DNA from 2 places in the Thalassolituus sp. UBA2590 genome. Region 1 is predicted to be linked to the other one. Evidence: predicted binding sites of a transcription regulator. Region 1 holds the regulator's gene; the other holds the start of a gene.
What was found. The regulator FNR, encoded in region 1, switches genes on or off when oxygen is low (the NO sensors DNR and NnrR bind a similar motif). The targets are predictions, from matches to a motif close to TTGATNTANATCAA.
Positions count from the first base shown of each region.

Region 2: a site for FNR is predicted at 3,226-3,239, ahead of B2067_RS09120 (bacteriohemerythrin). Genes of this name have one in related genera too.

Region 1 covers NZ_DDKU01000004.1:29,388-36,777, forward strand. The annotation lists gene ccoP (cytochrome-c oxidase, cbb3-type subunit III) at 1-331, shown strand, start outside; gene ccoG (cytochrome c oxidase accessory protein CcoG) at 521-1,960, shown strand; gene B2067_RS00385 (FixH family protein) at 2,054-2,548, shown strand; gene B2067_RS00390 (heavy metal translocating P-type ATPase) at 2,545-4,986, shown strand; gene ccoS (cbb3-type cytochrome oxidase assembly protein CcoS) at 4,989-5,222, shown strand; gene B2067_RS00400 (sulfite exporter TauE/SafE family protein) at 5,215-5,892, shown strand; gene fnr (fumarate/nitrate reduction transcriptional regulator Fnr) at 5,921-6,685, shown strand; gene B2067_RS00410 (hypothetical protein) at 6,940-7,390, shown strand, end outside.
Region 2 covers NZ_DDKU01000100.1:14,608-21,997, reverse strand. The annotation lists gene yghU (glutathione-dependent disulfide-bond oxidoreductase) at 1-215, shown strand, start outside; gene B2067_RS09135 (lipase family protein) at 255-1,070, opposite strand; gene B2067_RS09130 (GreA/GreB family elongation factor) at 1,293-1,772, opposite strand; gene B2067_RS09125 (D-hexose-6-phosphate mutarotase) at 1,834-2,748, shown strand; gene B2067_RS09120 (bacteriohemerythrin) at 2,732-3,160, opposite strand; gene B2067_RS09115 (LysR family transcriptional regulator) at 3,308-4,243, opposite strand; gene B2067_RS09110 (substrate-binding periplasmic protein) at 4,313-5,071, opposite strand; gene B2067_RS09105 (homoserine dehydrogenase) at 5,219-6,523, opposite strand; gene B2067_RS09100 (glycine cleavage system protein R) at 6,710-7,225, shown strand; gene B2067_RS09095 (methyl-accepting chemotaxis protein) at 7,249-7,390, opposite strand, start outside.

The sequences.
Region 1 (7,390 bases):
CGCTCTGGGTGAGCAAGGCACCAAAGACATGGCTCAGTACGTCCGTAGCCTGTCAGGTCTTGAGCACGATGCAGACGCTGCTGCGAAAGCCAAGCCACAGTACGACATGCTGTGTGTTGCTTGTCACGGTGCAGACGGTAAAGGTAACCAACTCGTTGGTGCACCTAACCTGACTGATGAAATCTGGCTCTATGGTGGTTCTACCAAGCAGATCGAAACTACTCTCCGCTACGGTCGAGCCGGCAGAATGCCAGCTCAGGCTGAGATCCTCGGCGAAGAGAAAGTTCACGTTCTGTCTGCGTACGTCTACTCTCTGTCGCAAGACAAGTAATCAAGCGGGGGCTCCGCTCCCCTCTTGAGCTAGAGCAAGAAAACAATAAAAAGCGGCCCACGGGCCGCTTTTTTTATCCCGACCAACGACCAAAAACTATATAATCAACTCGTTATATAAGAGTTGTCTAAAACGAGAATCAGCGTCACTGATTCCGAACTCACCCCAGCAACAAGGTGATCAGTAGTTATGAGTAAAATCCCGGTCAAAGACGTCACCCCGCCCAGCAAAAAATCTGACAAAGCCTCAGACACCGTCAACCTGTATCAGAAGCGCGAAAAAATCTACGTCCGCGAAGTTGAAGGCTTCTTTCAGAAGCTCCGCACCTGGTCTTTATGGGCGCTGATGCTGGGGTACTTTGGTACGGCCTGGATCAATATTGGTGACCGTCAGGCGGTACTGTTTGATCTTCCGGCACGTCAATTCCACATCTTCAACGTCACCTTCTGGCCTCAGGATTTCATGCTGCTGTCCTGGGCGCTGATTATCTGTGCCTTTGGCCTGTTTACGATTACCAATTTTGCCGGACGGATCTGGTGCGGGTACACCTGCCCGCAGTCGGCGTGGTCCTTTATTTTTATGTGGATCGAAGAACGCGCTGAAGGTACCCGCAACCAGCGGATGAAGCTGGATAAAGCGCCGATGTCGGCAGAGAAACTGCGTAAAAAGAGTATTAAGCACATCGCCTGGCTGGTTGTTGCTTTCTGGACAGGGGTCACCTTCGTTGGTTACTTCACTCCGATTCGTGAGCTGGTTGTCGATATTTTCACCTTCGGAGACGTCGGTGCCTGGGCCATGTTCTGGATCGGCTTTTTTACGGTTGCTACTTATCTGAACGCTGGCTGGATGCGCGAGCAGGTCTGCATCTATATGTGCCCATACGCCCGCTTCCAGTCGGTTATGTACGATAACGACACCCTCGCCGTATCTTACGATTACAACCGTGGCGAACCTCGTGGCAAACGCAGTAAAAAAGCGAAAGCAGATGGCGACACACAACAACTCGGCGACTGTGTCGACTGCTCAATGTGTGTTCAGGTATGTCCAACCGGTATTGATATCCGCGATGGCCTGCAATACCAGTGCATTGGCTGTGCGCTGTGTATCGACGCCTGTGATGACATCATGGAAAAACTCGATAAGCCTAAAGGTCTGATCCGCTATACCACAGAGAACGAGCTTGAAGGCAAGAAAACTCATATTCTTCGCCCTCGCCTGTTTGGCTACGCCGGCGCCATGATCCTGATGATGGCTGGCCTGGGCTATGCCATCCTCGACCGCACACCGTTTGAGCTGGATATCGAACGCGATCGTGGTCGCCTCTATCAGGTCACAGTGAACGATACGATTCAGAATGCCTATACCCTGAAGATGATGAATATGTCTCAGGAGTCACACACCTATATTCTGAGCGTCGACGGTCTTGATGGTATCAGACTGCTTGGTGACACTGAGTATCAACTCAGCGTTAATGAGCTGAAAGAGACCACCATCAACCTTGAAATCGACCCGGATGAGGTGAAAACCTCCGCCAGTAAAACGGACATTGAGTTCGTCATCGTCAACAAAGATACAGGTGAAGAAGTGACCCGGGAAGAAAGCCGTTTTATCGCTCCAAGAGCGATCTGAACGTCATATAACTTCCTGACACAGAAGCACTGGAGCCCCATCGCCCAAGTAGTTACACTTGGGCGATTTTTCATTTTTCCCCGGATACCTTGCATGACTAGCGAAAAGACGACCCCTTGGTACAAAGAACCCATGATGCTGCTTGTCATCGGCGTACCGCTCGCCGCTGTAGTATGGGGCTTCATCATGTTGTCACTCGCACTCGACACCAAAGACTCGCTCGTGAGCAACAGTTACTACAAGGATGGCATGAGCTATACGCAGGATCTGCGGTTTCATGAGGGCGCCCGTCGCCTCAATGTTCAGGCAGACCTGACCTTCACCGAAGATGAAATCATCGTAAACGCGACATCCATTGCGGATGAAGACCCTGGCTCTCTGCAGCTTCAGTTGATTCATCCAACACTTGAAGATCGTGACCTTACTCTGTTTCTGCAGCGTACTCCGGGTGGTCAGTACGTTGCCGCCAATGAGCTGGAGCTGCCGCAGAAGCGCGTTATCTGGCTGACCAGCCCGGATCAGGAGTGGCGCGTTACAGCGCGTACAGTCATCGAAAACGGTAAGAAGATTCAGACAGTCACTCAATGACGCAAAGCCTCCGTACGCCCTGCTTTCACTGCGGTGAACCGCTGAAAGCAGGCCAGCAGTGGACGGCCATCATCGATGGCAAAGAAGAACCCATGTGCTGCCCAGGCTGTAAAGCCGTGGCCGAAACCATCGTTGCTTCTGGTCTCAAAGATTACTACCGCCACCGCACAGAACTCCCACAGATATCGCCTGCAAACGAAGACGACGAGGTCCTGACCGCTCGCGAGTCTCTCAGTCTGTATGACAGCGAAGCCTTGCAGAAGCAGTTTGTTGCAACGCAGGGAGAGCAGAAAGAAGCGACGCTGATTATCGACGGAATCAGTTGTGCTGCCTGTGCCTGGTTGATTGAGCACAGAGTTAATCAACTCAAAGGTGTCGAACGGGCGACACTGAATCTCTCGAACCACCGACTCGTCGTTGCGTGGAATAATACCGACATCGCACTATCCCAGATATTCGAAGCCATCTATCGCCTCGGCTACAAAGCCGCACCGTTTTCATCAACGGAAGACGACGCGCAGCGCGAGCGTGAGGGTAAGAAAGCGATCCGGCGGCTCGCCGTCGCCGGTATCGGCATGATGCAGGTGATGATGCTTGCGGTGCCCCTGTATGCTGGCATGGCAGAGCAGTACGAAGTATTTATGCGCTTCGCGTCAATGATTCTGACCTTACCAGTCGTGTTATACAGCGCCCGACCTTTCTTTGATGCGGCAATACGCGATTTGAAGACACGCCATCTGACCATGGATGTACCTGTGTCACTGGCAATTATTCTCGCCTTCTGCGCCAGTATCTGGAGCACGTTCAACCAGGGCGTCGAAGTTTATTTCGACTCTGTCTGTATGTTCACTTTCCTGCTGCTGCTCGGGCGTTTTCTGGAAATGCGCGCCCGCCATCGAATGGGCAAAGCAGGCAACAACCTGATGACACTTCTGCCGAATGTAGCGCTGAAACAAACGCAGGACGGTGAAGAAATCATCGCCGCAGGTGACATTTCAACCGGCGACCGTTTGTTGCTGAAACCCGGGTATCCAGTCCCAGCCGATGGCGTTGTGGTTGAAGGTCAGAGCACGGTCGACGAATCAGCACTGACGGGCGAATACATGCCGCTGAACAAGCAAGCCGGCGACACGTTGATCGGCGGCACCATGAACGTCGAAAGCCCGCTCATTATGGAAGTCACAGCCACCGGTGCCGATGCGCAGCTATCGACCATCGTTCGCCTGATGGATCGCGCGCAGCAGGAAAAGCCCAAAGTCGCTCTTATTGCCGATAGCATTGCCAGCCGGTTCGTTGCGGCGGTTCTGATTATCTCCGCGTCGGTGTTCAGCTACTGGATGTTTCAGGGCAACGACCACGCCTTCTTTATCGCACTCTCTGTTCTCGTCGTCACCTGCCCATGTGCCCTGTCACTTGCTACGCCAACCACTCTGACAGCGGCAACAACGGCGCTGCGCGAACGCGGCTTATTAATCAGTAAAGGTCATGTTCTGGAAACCCTGCAGTCAGTGAACCGCGTGGTGTTCGATAAAACAGGCACCCTGACTCTGGGGCACCTGACACTGACGGAAGTCCGCCCTGTTGCGGGCGGTATAGAAAACAGCCTGGAGCTGGATCAGGATACTCTGGCCTCGGTAGTTGCATCGCTTGAACAGCACGCCAGCCACCCGATTGCGAAAGCCTTCCGTCACTACCCGGTGCTTGCTACCGAAGACATTCAGCACCACCCGAGTCAGGGCGTCAGTGGTCAGGTTAATGGCTACAGGTTCCGTTTCGGCCGCCCGGATTTCGTCTGGCCAGAGGGGATTCTGCCGCCAGATAGCGCATCGGGACAGTGGTTATTGCTTGCCGATGATAAGCAACCGTTGGCCTGGTTCCTCCTCAATGACACAGTGCGTCGCAGCGCAGGTCCGTTAATTGAAACATTAAAAACCCGCGGTATTGAAGTCGCACTGCTGACCGGCGATCCTTCAAGGTCAGCGACTCTCGTCGCTGACGAACTCGGTATTTCAGACGTGCGCAATGGCCTCAGCCCAGAGGATAAGCTTGCCATCGTGCGCGAGTGGCAAAAACAGGGCGATACCGTTCTTATGGTAGGAGATGGTATTAATGACGTTCCGGTGCTGGCGGGCGCGGATGTCTCGCTGGCTGTGAATGAAGCTACAGATCTGGCGAAAACCAATGCAGACACCCTGCTGACGAATGGTCGCCTTGAAGTCATTGCTGATGCGTTATCAGTCTCCCACAAAACCCGCAATGTCATTCGTCAGAACATCGGTTGGGCGTTACTATACAACCTGATAGCGTTACCACTTGCGGCGGCCGGTATGGTGCCGCCCTGGGCCGCGGCCATTGGCATGTCATTCAGCTCACTACTTGTTGTTCTGAATGCCCTGCGACTGACTCGTCGTCCACCTGCACTTACTGCTGAGAGCTGACCATGGATATTATTTACGTACTGGTTCCCCTGTCGATTGCCCTGCTCGCCATTGCCGTTGCCATCTTTTTCTGGGCTGTGAAAGGCGGCCAGTTTGATGACCTGGATTCGCCCGCGCACAAGATTCTGTTCGATGATGATGAGTACCTGAACGAGCGCCGCGAAGATAGCGTTGAGACCAATTCAGACGCGGATTCAGAGTCAGACGGCGAGCCCAGAAAATCCAAGAATGACTGAACCCTTATCCCTCCTTACCGCCCTGCTACTTGGCTTATTTGGTGCCAGCCACTGCCTGGTTATGTGTGGTGGAGTTGCCGCGGCAGCAGGACAGCTGGACACCCAGCACAGAGTCCGGGCTTCACTGCTGTTCAATTTTGGCCGCATTACCAGCTATACCCTTGCAGGCCTGATTGTTGGCAGTCTCGGACTTTGGCTGTCGAGCCTGCACGAAGCTCTGATGATCACACTACGTTCAATCGCAGGCGTTATGCTCATATTAATGGGTCTCTACGTCGCGCGCTGGGCGCTGTGGCTCACGCGCATTGAGCAACTTGGCCAACTGTTCTGGCGCAGGATTCAACCCCACGCTCAGAAGCGGCTGGGCCGTTCAGATCCGGCCAGCCAGTGGCTTCTCGGTATGTTGTGGGGTTGGTTGCCCTGTGGGCTGATATACAGCACTCTGAGCTGGGTAGCAGCTAACGGTCAGCCTGCGATGGGCGCTCTGACTATGTTTGTCTTTGGTCTCGGAACCTTTCCCGCTATTTTATCCGCTGGGCTGGCCTCGGCATCCGTGATGAATATTATTCGGCATCAGTGGGCGCGAAATATTGCGGGCCTATTATTGATCGGTTATGGTTGCTGGACTCTGGCTTCCGTGTGGCAACCTGCCATGTTCGCAGCCGCTTGATCTAAAGTATTAGAGATCGTTCTTGCCTATGAAAACGTCAGTTAATGCTCCTCTGCGTGGAGCTCAGCCTCATTGTCAGACCTGTTCACTGAATGCTCTTTGTCTGCCTCTTTCCCTGACCGAAAGTGATATGGAGCGTCTGGACGACATCATCCGTCGTGGTCGCCCGATCCAGAAAGGCCAACTGCTGTTTCAGCAAGGTACAGAATTTCAGTCTGTATTCGCGGTTCGTACGGGCGCACTGAAGACCTACACCCTGGCAAGTAATGGCGAAGAGCAGATCACAGGTTTTCACCTGGCCAGCGAGCTGATCGGATTGTCTGGCTACAACGCAGGCACGTATCCGCTGACGGCAAAAGCCCTCGAAACCACAACAGTATGTGAAATTCCGTTGCAGCAGCTTGAACAACTGGCGGATGAGCTACCTGATTTGCGTCGTCAGCTGATGACCACCATGGGCAATGAAATCCGGCACGATCAGAACATGATGCTGCTTCTCAGCAAGAAGAATGCAGAAGAACGCGTTGCCTCTTTCCTACTGGATATTTCGCAACGTTATCAGCGTCGTGGTTTCTCAGCGACTCACTTCCGCCTGCCAATGTCACGTGTCGACATCAGTAACTACCTGGGCCTGGCGGTAGAAACCATCAGCCGAGTGTTCACACGCTTCCAGAAAAATGAACTGATCGAAACACAAGGCAAAGAGATTATCCTGAAAGACAGCGACACCTTGTTTGATCTCGCCGGACTTACACGCGCCAACGATGAGTGTCTGCATCAGGCAGAAAGCTGATTTAAATTTTGGCTTTTAGCATCCTAATGAGCACACGGACCGTGCTCATCCTCTTTTCGCTCGCTATATCAGACATTGGTCACAGTGCGCAAATATTTGCTTCCCCCTGAGACCTGCATCACTATGCTTCACGTACTGGGCAGTACTATTGAGTAAACATCTGATAACAGGCGCTGCCTGTACCGGCAGTTATTCAGGTACGCTTATTGCTCCTGATATTGAGACTGCCAAAATTACACCCTCTGGAGTTTCTGATGGGTATAGATGCTGATGATTTCCGGACGTACGTTATTCGTCCAACACTGCAGAAACTGGACGCTAACAGTGCCGACGCAGAGCTTTTACTGCTGGGTACTGCAGCCATTGAGTCTGAGCTGGGCTCATTCCTGAAAACAGAGGGGCAACGCACCTCGGGTATTTACCGGCTGCATGGCCTGACGCACCGGCATATCTGGGATGACTATCTTGCAGATCGGCCAGAACTGGCCAGTAAAGTGCGAGGCATTGCCAGCCAACGGGAATTCCTGGAGAACCCGCACGCTGAACTAACAACAAACCTCGCCTATGCGACCGCTGTTACCTGGCTCGCCTACGTTCGCCACCCTCAGTTCACCCTGCCCCGTGGCGCCAGTGTGGTGCATCTGGCAACGCTCTGGAAAAACTGTTATCACACCCGTGACGACCTGAGCGTACAGGACTTCGTGC
Region 2 (7,390 bases), on a different contig from region 1:
TCGCTATCTGGCCTTGGTATGGCGAGCTCGTTCAGGGCAACCTGTACGAGGCTGGGAAGTTTCTCGACGTCACGTCCTACGAGCACCTGCAACGCTGGACGAAACTAATTGCTCAACGCCCAGCGGTCGAACGTGGCCGCAAAATTAACCGAACCTGGGGTGAGGCATCAGAGCAGATCCCCGAGCGTCACTCCAGCGAAGATATGCCAGAGTGAACTTTCACCTGTAGTGAGCCCCTTCTTCGAACTACACGCTTAGTCACGGATATCCCAGGCTTCAATGGCCTGGAGGTATTCGCCCATATCATGATCTTTGATTCCGTCAATGCCAGCTTCACGCAGATCGCTGAGAGCGCCATCGACATAATCAAGAAAACGAAACCAGAAACCTGATTCGCGATAAATTTCTTTTTCTTCAGAAATATAAAGATAACTGCCAATATGGCTGTAGCCCATCACCCGGGCAGGCACCCGTGTCACGATATCGTTATTGTTATGGAACCTGAAAAAACGCGACTTGCACTCCATATTAAATATCTGAGCAGTCTCTCGCGTCATCGCCCGCGGCTGACCAAAGGTATAAACACTGGTGAAGGGTTTGTCCATCTGCACAAAGTGCGCGGCTGCAATCGTCGCCATGGCTCCCCCGAGGCTATGCCCAGTCAGAAAAACAGGGCGCTTTTTCTCACTCTGTAATTCGAGACAACGCGCAAACATAGGCGTCCAGACATCTTCGCAACACAACCAGAAACCACGATGAAATTCGCCAAAGAGCTGCGGTGTAGAAAACGCATTAAGGTTATCAAGCCAGTCAGCTAACTCGTTAGTGCCACGAAACGCCATACACAGATAATCGTCGTGTTCGACGAGAGCAGCTTGCGCCGAGTTTTTATCAACTCCCATAACAGAGCGAAAGCCATCATCATCTTGCTTGAGCCCAGCCAGAATCGTGGCTTCATTAGGCAGTTGATCACAGTCAGAAGTGCACTCGTACACTGCCTCAGCAATACGCGCCATCCAGTAAGCATTATGTTTATCGAGTTTAGTGTTATACGGTGAGATTGTTCGCATGAGACTGTCCTTAGCTGCTCTTTTATGAATCAAAGAGCAGATATATGACAGCGGCGAATAACAGGTCTATGACACTTTGCTCTGGCGCAGGCACTCAATCGGTAAGACACGACAATTGACCTGCATTGACCACCAATAATGCGACATACTATTTTGGGGGGCGTGCCAAGACCGACACCAGAGAAGAGAAAAGAGAGAAATGGAAAAGAGAGAAAAGGAAAATTAATGAATAGCGAGCAGTTCCCAGAGGCTGCTGCGCCCCCCCAGAGTCAGCTCCACTTCATCGCCGATCTGCAAGCCACTCAGGCGCCGGGTTACTGGTGCTTCCTGATTGACCACCAATATTTTCTCACCTTCAAACTCCAGTTCCCGGCCACCGACAGGGGCAATAAATATGCTTCTTTCCTCGTCGTTTTCAGAAAGCAGTACCACACAGGCGCCCATCCGCACCGAGTCATCTTCACTGAAATCCGGAGCGACCCAACGACTCAGATTTATTCTGGTCTGTTGTAGTTGGAGAATCCTCTCGGATTGCCCATGCGCGAGATAAGCAGCCTCCAGCGCCAGAGTATCGTACTGGTTCTCGGGCTTATTTTCGCCATGCGAGGCCGTTGCATGTGCCTCACCTGCGGCCGCTAATGCGGCATTGATCTCTTCGTCGAGTGATCTCAGTAACGCGTCTTTAAGTAATTGTTTATTCAACTATTTATCCCACCAGCACTGTGTCATCATCGACGTAAATTCCCAGATTCGGAGCTGCCTTATGACTCTGCAGAAGTATAACGCACTGCGCGAGCAACTGAGCGATACTCAATACCTGTCGGTAGAAATGCGCGATGCTCTGCCAGTGATCCTGGTTCGCCATACCGACTTCAGTGCAGATCTGGCGATACAAGGCGCACAGCTGCTGCGCTTTGCCGTCCAGAGCGAAGAGTGGCTCTGGCTAAGCGAGGCTGCAGAATATAAAACCGGCACCTCTCTACGTGGTGGAATCCCCATCTGCTGGCCCTGGTTCGGTGATGCTGCTAAGAATCCGTCATCTGTGGCAGCATATATCACCGGTGACAATGCACCAGCACACGGCTTCGCCCGCTCTCAGGACTGGAGCTTGACCTCTGTCGCTGAATCTGACTCAGACATTGTACTCAGCCTGTCTCTTGAGAATCCCGCACACCCAGCCTGGAACGGCGAGGCCTCACTTAAACTTGAGATAACCATGTCGGCTTCCGCGCTGACACTGGCTCTCACAACAACTGCCAGGCAGAAAAAGGTCACAGTCTCTCAGGCCTTGCATACCTATTTCCCTACGACCGATATTAACCAGACCAGCATCGCCGGGCTTGAAGATGAGTCATATATCGATGCCCTCGATGGCTGGGTAACAAAAACGCAGAACGGACCTGTTGCATTCGTCGAAGAAACCGACCGGATTTACACGGTCAGCCGGGATCTTACTCTGCAATCTCCCGGCTCAACCATGATCTTAAGCGGAAATAACCGCACGGCGATTGTCTGGAACCCGTGGATTGATAAAGGAGCACGCCTGAGTCAGTTTGAGGATGACGCCTGGAAAAACATGTTCTGCGTTGAGTCCGCGGATGTTATGGACGCCGCAGTATCGCTTGAGCCTGGCGAAAGCCATACTTTGCGCATGACCCTGGTTAACCGATCGATTTAGCCCGACGGTTTGATTTGGCATAGGCGGCAGTGAGGTATTGCGCCGTCACCTGATCCAGTGTGTGAATGTGCTGAGTAAACCATTCAGGTAACACGTCTTGCAGGTACCTGAGCAATGGCTCAATGTCCTGAGTCGCGACATATTCCTTGAGAAGCTCAGTCATCTCCAGCAACACACGATCGTGCTGTTTCTTGTGTAATTCGAAACCTGGAAAGTGCGCCCTCTGCATCTCACGCTCTTCGTGTGCGAAATGCTCCTGGCAATGCTGTACAAGCCGTTTAAAGTGCTGAACCGAGAAGGTCCCCATCGTCAGCGCCTGCTCTGCATCATTCATGAGACCTACAAAGGTCTCATGCTCGCGATTCATAAACTGAACCGACAATTGCGGATAATCCCAGAACATCATGGACATGAGCGCCTCCTGAATTAACACTCTTATCAACAGGCTCTATTGTGTCCTAAGTGGAGGGCCTTGGCTTGATGTGAATCAAGCGGCGTGACAAATCCGGACAATTCGCCACACGCAGGCTACAAGTGTTCTACAAGCGACATGAGCAAGTTAACAGTACTGCGCTACATCAACGATTGTACGCCGTAACCAGCGATGTGCCTGATGATGCTGTAGTAAGGGGGACCATGCCATCTTGAGCTCGAACGGAGGGATCTTGAATGGAGGCTCTTTCACCTGCAGAGAGGCTGATTCGGCCTGCATATCGGCTACCTTTCGAGGCAAAGTAGCAACCAGATCATTATTGAGCGCAAGTAGCGCTGGCATCTGATAGTGACGGGTAAATACAGATATTTTTCGCTTTTGCCCCAGCTTTGATAATGCATTGTCCACCCAGCCCAGACGCACGACCTTTTCCGGATCGATACCCACTCCTGCGCCCATACCGGTTTTACTTACCCAGATATGCTTACTGGACAGGTAAGCGTCCAGATCAAATCGGTCGACATTGGGATGGTCTGGATTCACCAGACAAACGAAGTCATCCTGCCAGAGAGCCATCTGGTGAAAGGATTGAGGCATCTCATCAAAGCGGTTAATCGCCATATCGACCTTCCCTGCTTCAACGTCTTTAAAAGTAACGTCAGACGGGGTCAGTACATCAAGAATGACATCCGGCGCATCCGTCCTGAGACGCTTTACCAGTTCAGGAACGAGTGTCGACTCGGCATAGTCACTCACCATAATCCGGAACACCCGGTGACTGATTCTGGCGTCAAATTCTTCCTGTGGCTGCAGGGCCATCTGTAACTCACCCAAAGCTTTGCGGATCACCGGCTGTAGCTCCTGAGCACGCTCTGTTGCTGTCATGCCATCAGACGTTCGCACCAGCAGCGGATCACCAAACAGATCTCTGAGTCGGCGCAAACCATTACTCATGGCAGGCTGAGTAATACCCAGCTGTTGAGCAGCTTTGGTGACACTGCCTTCGCGCAGCAGTACGTCGAGATATACGAGGAGGTTAAGGTCGATACGATCAAGATTCATGGCAGAACAGCGCAGGAGGAAACATGTGCGCAGACTACACTATTCACCTGATAAATGGAAAAACGATATTCATTTGCTCAGGTAATAATCAGAGAATATCTCGTCCTGCATGGCTCGTATGTCAATTTTGGCGAGCCCTTGATTAAGGATTTCAGCAAGGTCAGCACTGCCTTCGTTGAAACAGACGTAGAGAGACTTTATCTCCAGCAGCGTTTGATGAAACAACAACTGATCCTGTACTGCATTGAGTTCAGGATTCGTTGCCAGTAAATAAGCGAATACGTGTTGATCAATAACCGAGAGATCGACCCGGCCGTAAACCAGTTTCATCAGATTGGTAACATCTGTCATAGCTTCACTGACATTCAGGGTCTGTTCAATAACCAGTTCATCAAACTCTATGGTATTGGCATATCCCTGAACGGTACCTATGGTGTATGGCGTCAGATCTTCGAGCTTTTTCCAGTCGACTACCATATCAACCCTCTGTGCAAGGCCAAGAGGCCCGTATCCAACCGGATCCGAAAACACGATGCCCTCATTAACGTCTTCACGATAATACTCCGGAAAGAAACCATCCAGGCCGTGACTGCCATCGCTGCCCATTTTGACGGCTCTCTCCCATGGGTAAAAAATTACCTGAAGCTCATATCCCATGGCTGCAAAGGCACGACGCACTACTTCTGTAGTCGCCCCTTGATTCTTGAGTGTCTCACTGGTGTATGGCGCCCATTCCAGAGAAGCGAGTCGTACGACCTTTTCTTCTGCGACCGCAGAGAACGACATTCCTAGCATAAAAGCCAGAGAAACTACGATTCGACTCAACATAAGCCCTGTCCTGAACGAATAACTACTGGTTAAGAATATGCTAAACACATAAGAACGCCTCTATTTTATCCGTAAAGACCGTCAGACAGGACAAAAAACGGAGCCCTGAGGCTCCGCTTTGTGTCGCATACGTCGGTGTTACAGCGGTCAGTCGAGATGCTCAACACGGATGCGAGTGATCTTACCGTGTGTACTGTCGAGGCTCTCAACAGCCTCGATCGCAGCATTCATACGCGCTTCTTCCACTTTGTGGGTCAGGATAATGATCTGAGCCAGATCATTCTCCATGCGCGGCTCTTTCTGAATCAGAGCCTCTATGTTGATGTCGTGCTCGCTGAGCGTCGTCGCGATGCTCGCCAGTACACCGGTGCGATCCTGAACCTGAATACGCAGATAGTATGCAGTTTCTACCTGTTCAATCGGCAGTACACGCAGGTTATCGATGCTTTCACTATCGAACGCCAGGTGATTAACACTTGCCGACGCCGGTGCTTCCAGCGTTCGTGCCAGATCAATGATGTCAGCAACTACCGCCGATGCAGTCGGCCCAGCTCCTGCGCCAGCACCTACGTACAGGGTATCGCCTACGGCATCACCATTTACGGTCACAGCGTTAAGTACGCCGTCGACTTTGGCAATCGGACGGTGCTCAGGGATCAGAGTCGGATGCACACGCAGGTCAATGCCCTTCTCGGTGCGGCTGCTGATCCCGAGGTGCTTGATGCGATAACCCAGCTCTTCTGCGTATTCAACGTCCTCTGGAGCCACTTTGCTGATACCTTCGGTATAGCAATGCTCAAACTGAAGCGGGATACCATAAGCGATCGACGCAAGAATGGTTAGCTTGTGTGCAGCATCAATACCTTCAACGTCAAACGTCGGATCAGCTTCGGCATACCCCAGCGCCTGGGCCTCTGCCAGTACGTCGGCAAAATCACGGCCTTTGTCACGCATTTCGGTCAGGATGAAGTTACCGGTACCGTTAATGATACCTGCAAGCCAGTTAATATGGTTTGCCGCCAGACCTTCACGAATGGCCTTGATGATCGGAATGCCACCGGCGACAGCGGCTTCGTACATCACAGACACGCCTTTCGCTTCCGCAGCAGCAAAGATTTCAGAGCCGTAAACGGCGATCAGAGCCTTGTTCGCAGTGACGACATGCTTGCCGTTTTCGATGGCGCCCATCACTACGTCTTTTGCTACGGTGTAGCCACCAATCAGTTCGACCACGATATCGATATCAGGATTGCTGATGACGTCGGCAACATCTTCTGTCGTCTTAACCGAGCCGATTTCCACCGCCGGGTTTGGATGACGCATGGCAACCTGCTCGATAATAATGTCCCGACCGGCACGGCGTGCAATATCTTTCGCATTATTAGTCAGTACATTAAATGTACCACCGCCTACTGTACCTAAACCGCAGATACCTACTTTTACCGGTTTCAAGATCAAATCTCCTGTCAGGTCGATCAGACATGGCCTGTTGCCATGCCCATAAGGGTTTGGGGCATAAATGTATCATATTAGAGGCTGGACGAAATCCCTGAGGGTATAAATTACTGCATTAGAATAGGAAGCCTCATAAGCCTGTGATAACGTTTCTGATCTAAAAATAATTCGTAAGGATCAAGCATGCCTGACTTTCTCGTTCTGACCGTCATTGCTGACGATAAACCAGGGATTGTAGAGAAGTTGTCTTCTGTGATTGCCGATCATCAGGGCAACTGGCTCGAAAGCCGTATGGCTCAGATGGCAGGCAAATTCGCAGGAATCCTGCGCATCAGTATCGATAGTGAACACAAGAGTAAGTTAGTTGCCGCTCTGTCCAGCCTCGACAGCTCCGGGCTTCTGGTCCGGGTTGAAAATCCGGCCACTCCCCTCGCGTCTAAGGCGACTCACATTGTCAGCCTTAGTGTGGTAGGGAATGACCGCCCGGGCATTGTCAGGGAGGTATCTCAAGCCCTGGCGCAGATAGGCGTAAACGTACTCGAGCTGAGCACCAGTTGCGAACCTGCAGAGATGTCTGCAGTTCCTCTGTTCAGGAGTGAAATTCGCGCCAGTGTACCGGATACCCTGGATCATGATGACGTCAGTGACGCCCTGGAAGCACTCTCAGACGACCTGATGGTTGAGCTTCAGAACGACTAATCTTCGGAATAATCCGGTGCCTGTCAGCGAAAGCGCTGAACCAGTTCGCGCAGACCGGTGGAGAGACGCCCAATGTCCTGCATCGTCGACGCGGCCTCGTTAGACTGGCTAAGTGAGCCCTTAGCCAGCTCTGATACATTTCCGACCTGCTCCGTCATTTCATTA